Regions from separate parts of the Pseudovibrio sp. WM33 genome, predicted to be linked through region 2. Evidence: predicted binding sites of a transcription regulator. Region 2 holds the regulator's gene; the other holds the start of a gene.
The links. Region 2 encodes PhoB, which activates phosphate uptake and scavenging genes when phosphate is short. Its sites were predicted from a motif close to TGTCATNNANCTGTCAT; they were not measured.
Positions count from the first base shown of each region.

Region 1 (3,138 bases), on a different contig from region 2:
CAATGGCTCCTGTTTGGCCCAGAGCGTTATGAATCTCCGCATTGGTTGCGTGATTCAAGCTTGGGTCGTCCGTTGACCATGTTGCGAGGGCTGCCGCCACACAGAGACCGATGACGAGGATCACCGCGCCACCAATGACGATTATGTTGCTTTTGATAAAGCGCTTGATCGGGCTCTCTGTATCAGCCAGTGAAACAGAGTTTGCTTTTGGTCGTTGCATTGCAGCAGCCTGACGCATTCAATTACTCCAGAGAGTCCAAAATTCTTCGGAAAGCTTCCTTGCTGACTTCCAAAGATTCAACGAGGGCGAGGCGAATATATTTGTCACCGGGGTTGGAACCATCCGGCATATCAGAGGCGATGTAAGCTCCTGGGAGGGACTTCACGCCCACTTCGCGCCAGAGCTTTTCAGCGACCTGTGTTCCAGAACCCCAGCGAGAAACATCCAGCCAGAGGAAAAAGCCGCCATCTTTGCGTACTGAGCCAAATAGAGGAGATAGCATTTCCTCCGCGGCATCGTACTTTTCGTTATAGAGGCGGCGGTTTTCGAGCACGTGTCCTTCATCTCCAAACGCACGAACGGCGAGCGCCTGCACAGGCATTGGAACCTGAGGCGCTGCAACATTGCGGAAATCGGCGAAGAACTGAATGAACTCCGGATCTCCGGCAGCAAAGCCACAGCGTGCGCCGGGGAGATTAGAGCGCTTGGACAGTGAGTTGAATGTCACGACATTTTTCAGCGTGCCATCAAGAGCTTCTGCAGCCTCCAAAATGCCTGTTGGAGGCGTGTCGCGATAGATCTCAGAATAGCACTCATCAGCGAAGAGCAGAAAGTTGTGTTTGCGTGCCAGTTTGATGAGCTTTTGCCAATATTCCATAGGCGCAACGGTGCCTTGTGGGTTGGCGGGGGACGCGAAATAGAATGCGACGGTGCGGTCGAGCAAAGCTGGATCGATAGCATCCAGATCAGGCAAAATTCCGTCTGCTGGTTCTGGCAAAAGAATTTCGTCAGCACCCGCAATATGAGCACCTGCACCATAGGATTGGTAAAACGGGTTCGGCAAAATAACAGCCGGTTTGCCGTCTTTCTTCAGATAGTCGCGAGCGCAAACACAGCCAAAGACAAGTCCTTCGCGAGAGCCGTTGAGCGGAATAACGCTTTTGTCCGGATCGAAGGCATCAGAGAGTTGAAAACGGTTTTTAACCCATTTGCCAACAGCTGCACGGAATTCATCTGTACCACGAATTGCAGGATACTTGCGGAAACCGTTCTGATTTTCTTCAAGTACTTCAATGACGTAGCTTGGAGGTTCATGACGCGGTTCACCGATTGTCATGACAATTGGATCAAGACCCGGTTCGATTCCAGCGAGCTGCTGATTCAGCCGCTGAAACGGATTTCCTCCGCTAGATTTTTTCTCAATTTCTGTCGTGGACACAAGAATTCTCGCAGGAATGATTTACAACAAATGCTCGGAACACCAAAACTCTAGTGTTTTTTGGTAAATTGGCTGTTAACCAATTTACTGTGCGCTAAGCTGAATAGGTGTTTCTTCTGGGGTTTGTCATCTGATTTTTAGAAATGTGGGTTTTGATGTGTGTGCTGAGTTAGGATCGAACTTGGGCCGGGATTTGTCGAAATGGCACAAACCACAGAAAACATTGAGGCGAGCCATATTCATTTGGATTCCTCATTTGTCATTGTTTTTTCCAAGTCAAAAGGCATGCGCAGACTCACGTTAGAACAGTTACGTGACTATGAGCTGGAGCCCGACGAATTTTATTGGGCTTATTTGCAGCGGGTTGCCGCTCAGAACCGCGAGTTTCTTGAAGAAATTGGGCTGGAACACAACGATATTGATGGTCTTCTGGCCCGAGAGGTACGTCCGCATTGCCATGTGCGTACAAAAGGGGCGTTTATTGCCATCAACGTTTTCAATGAGTTGCCGAAACAGGAAAGCGGCGACATGGAATGTGCCCAGATCTGGGTGGATGCTAAGCGGATGATCTGCATCTGGCACGATCCACTGGATGTTTTTCAAAGTTTGGTTGAGGGGTTCAAGGCCCGTGTGCCACCGGAAAGTACGGCAGAATTCTGGGCTCGATTGGTGCTGGCGATTGCGGAACGTGCTGAAGAAATGGTTGAGGTGCTTCAGGACAGGATCGATCATCTTGAAGATGTGGTGCTGGAGACAGGAGATCATCCTTGGGAAAGCGAACTCGCGCAGGTTCGTCGGTTGGCAACCATTGTTAGACGCAGCATGTTGGCGCATCTGGATATCTTGAGGAATTTTGAAATTGAGAAGTTTGAATGGGTCAATCGGATCAACAAACGCCGCGTTCGTGAAGCGGGTGACCGAGCCCTTCGAATTGCCGAGGAGATGGATGCTATCCGTGAACGCGCAGAAATAGTTCACGACCAGATCATGTTTAAACGATCAGAGAACACCAACCGCTATATGCTGATGATGGCGGCAATTGCCGTTGTGTTTCTGCCGCTTAGCTTTGTAACTGGATTACTCGGCGTTAATGTGGGCGGCATTCCGGGAAGCCATGATCCGGTTGCGTTTAGTATTGTTAGCGGGATTCTGATCTTTATCGGTGTGGGACTGTTTGCGGTCGTCCGATGGTTTAAGATCTTCTAGAGAGCTGGTTCCGTGCGTGTACTTATCTGAAAGCCGGAACCATTATTGACGATTGCGCTCTAAAAATCGCTGGTAATGCCTTTGACTTCCCAGTCGCTGTAGCGGGCAGGGTCTAGACCACCGCGACCATTGAGCTCTTTCGGCATTTCTTTTTGGGCAGCATCGATCTCTGCGCGGCGCTCTTCGGCTTCTTTTAAAGCGCGTTGGGCGGCAGGGGGCAGTTCTTCAAACCGGCGTTTTTTCGACGCTTCTTCAATCTGCTCCGTCGTATCGACTTCTTGTGTTTTAAAGTTTTCGACGGCTGATTTGTTGTCTTTTTCCATTTCAATCCCGGTTGGCTGATGCTGCTTATCGCTGTTGTAAGCTTGCGTTTGCCATTTGGAGCTACCACTTAAGCTGGTAGTGGTAGTTTCACAATGATCGCGTAGGCTTAGATATAGGCGCGTGAGCCTGTATTTTGCAATGGGCACTGCGTTCATTGGTGGATGACCGA
Region 1 is NZ_LMCK01000089.1:45,098-48,235, forward strand. It holds gene PsWM33_RS15365 (DNA translocase FtsK) at 1-238, opposite strand, end outside; gene PsWM33_RS15370 (aminotransferase class I/II-fold pyridoxal phosphate-dependent enzyme) at 243-1,439, opposite strand; gene PsWM33_RS15375 (CorA family divalent cation transporter) at 1,641-2,645, shown strand; gene PsWM33_RS15380 (DUF1674 domain-containing protein) at 2,705-2,968, opposite strand.
Region 1: the regulator PhoB is predicted to act here: its motif matches at 1,564-1,580, upstream of PsWM33_RS15375 (CorA family divalent cation transporter).

Region 2 (3,138 bases):
TCGATATGCTCAAAAGTCCTGGTTGCTACAAAAACAAAAAAACGCCGTGTGGCGTTTTGAAACTAAGAGAGGCGACATATAAACCGCGTTCCCTCAGGGCAGTCAATAACACGTATTGCCAGCAATACCTTACTCCCGTTCAGGAATTGGCTGCCAGCTTTGTGTCTCTCCCTCTGGTGCAGCTTAAACAGGCTACTACCGGAAGAAGCATGCATTGTGGCATTTTTAGAGGATGGAGTAGAGATTAAATCCCATGCTCTATGACCAGTTTTTTTCCACGGTTCTTAAGGTTTATTCAATACACCTCTAGCGTGTACTACGGCATATGAGAGAGGAGTGCGCTTAGTTCTTGTGTTATGCAATTTGTAGTTTACTAGTGTTTTTTACTAGTTGTTTTTCAGTGGTAAATATATGTATTAAATATCAACGGGGTAACGCTATCAGCTCTTACTTTGTGTTGGAAAGAATGCGGTGGAACTTGGTTTAACAAACAGCTCCTATTCTTTAGATTGATAATCTTCTCCCACCACAAGAAGGCTGTTATAGGTAAGTAGTAGTACGGCAATTCTGGGGAAAACCAGAGTCTTCCCCACCTCAATTCTTTGAGGTTGTTGATCGTATCAACGCCCATATAGTACTGTGTGTTAAGAGTTATACACCATCTCGTAGTTACTGAACGCTGCAAGCACACACGCTCAGGTAAGCGGCACTTTCGGATGCGTCCGAACTGAGCGAATGCTGTTTTGCGCGCCACTGAAGGAAGACGGGGCCCTTTAATGAGCTGGACAGCAGAACGTGTAGAGTTACTAACCAAACTTTGGGCAGACGGGTTAAGCGCCAGTCAAATCGCGGGGGAACTTGGCAATGTGACCCGTAATGCGGTGATTGGTAAGGTTCATCGCCTTGGTCTTTCAGGTCGTGCTAAGTCGGGAGGCGGTGCAACCAAGACGAGAAAGGCACCTGCCCCAGCGGCAAGGGTTGTAACATCCACCAAACCAACAGTGGCTGAAGCGATTGCAGCTGTTGCGCCTTCTCCAAGTCCCCGACAGATTCAGCCAACAATAGCAGGTGCCAACGCCCTTAAAGTTGAACCGATTGAAGCTATCCAATCAGAAATTTCTCCAGTCCCAACCTCCGATCTCTTTATTCCGGTTTCAGAGCGCGCCTCCATCCTGACATTGAATGAGCGCACCTGTAAGTGGCCGATTGGTGATCCGAGTTCTGATGACTTCTATTTCTGTGGTCGCCAGTCAGATGCAGGCACACCTTATTGTGCGCATCACCGCAGCATTGCCTATCAGCCCGTCAGCGACCGCCGCAACCGCCGTGCAAGCTAATCTGAGCTGAAAAAGCAACGTATTGAGCCGGGTCCAAAGCCCGGCTTTTTGCTGTTTTGGGGGTTGCCAGCTGCTAATGTCGGTGACCTGTAGATATGAGAAAACCGCCCTTGGGCGGTTTTAGATTTCCATTGTTGCCTTAAACACTTAACCTATAGCGAACTGGTCGTTAAAAGCATATCCGGCGCCACGGACAGTGCGGATCGGGTCTTTCATGCGGCCTTTGTTGATGGCTTTGCGCAGGCGGCCTACGTGGACGTCTACGGTGCGCTCATCTACGTAAACATCATGGCCCCAGACTCCATCCAGCAGCTGTTCACGAGAATACACCCGGCCCGGTGCGCTCATGAGGAACTCCAGCAGGCGGTATTCTGTGGGGCCGAGGTGGATTTCACGGCCTGTTCTGCGCACGCGGTGGGTTTCGCGGTCGAGCTCGATGTCGCCAGACTTGAGCATTGTGGAGACAACTTCTGGCAATGCACGGCGGAAGATCGCACGAACACGGGCCATAAGTTCCGGAACGGAAAACGGTTTGACGACATAATCGTCAGCCCCGGTTGCCAGACCGCGGATGCGCTCGGATTCTTCGCCGCGCGCTGTCAGCATGATAATCGGCATGCGCTCGGTTTCTGAGCGTGCCCGCAAACGACGGCAGAGCTCGATGCCGGAGAGGCCCGGAAGCATCCAGTCCAGCAGCAGCAGGTCCGGCTGGCTTTCCTGTAGGAGGAGTTCCGCCTCATCTCCTCTTGCGCACACGTCAACAGTGTAGCCCTCTGCTTCAAGGTTATAGCGCAGCAGCAGGCTTAGCGGTTCTTCGTCTTCTACAATCAGTATCTTAGGCATAGTAAAGTGCTCTCTTTGCACCTTCTCTTATAAAGCAATTGCGTGTGTTCTGCTCGTTATAAGTGAACACACTCTACACGGTTGTGCTCTGCGCCAGTTCGTCCGTTTTTGGACGATCTGTTGGAAGGTGGCTTCCGGAGATCATGTAGTAGATGTTTTCTGCGATATTGGTTGCATGATCACCGATGCGCTCAATATTCTTTGCGCAGAACAACAAGTGCGCGCACATGGTGATGGAGCGCGGGTCTTCCATCATGTAGGTGAGCAGCTGGCGGAACAGGCTGGTGTAAAGCGCATCCACTTCGTCATCGCGAACATGTACGCGCTGGACAACCTCAAGATCGCCAGAGGTGTAGGCATCCAGAACGGCTTTGAGCTGCTCAAGCGCCAGATCAGACATGTGCTCAACACCCACAGCGAGCTGCTTGTTGTTGAACTCAGATTCAATCGCCAGTGTTCGCTTGCCGATGTTCTTGGCCATGTCGCCAACGCGCTCCAGGTCGTTGGAGATACGCATGGCGGCGATGATGTCGCGCAGATCGCTTGCCATTGGCTGGCGGCGTGCGATCACGGAGATGCACAGCTCTTCCAGCTCGGCCTGCATGTTGTCCAGTCGCTGGTCGGCGGCGATGGTGCGGGTTGCCAGTTCGCGGTCCTGTCTCAGCAGTGCGGTGACAGCGTCGTGAACAAGGGTTTCTGCCAGTCCGCCCATTTCAACGACACGTCCGGCCAGTTCTTTTAGCTCTTCATTGAAGGAAGAGACAATATGATCTTTCATCGGATATCTCCTTAGAGTACCGCTCTTTTATTCTTAACCAAAACGGCCTGTGATGTAATCCTGCGTGCGCTGGTCTTTTGGGTTGGTGAAGATGTCGTTGGTCAGCCCCTCTTCCACCAGATTACCCAGATGGAAGAACGCGGTGCGCTGGGACACACGTGCGGCCTGCTGCATGGAATG
Region 2 is NZ_LMCK01000074.1:10,489-13,626, forward strand. It holds gene PsWM33_RS12650 (GcrA family cell cycle regulator) at 777-1,337, shown strand; gene phoB (phosphate regulon transcriptional regulator PhoB) at 1,485-2,180, opposite strand; gene phoU (phosphate signaling complex protein PhoU) at 2,254-2,958, opposite strand; gene pstB (phosphate ABC transporter ATP-binding protein PstB) at 2,992-3,138, opposite strand, start outside.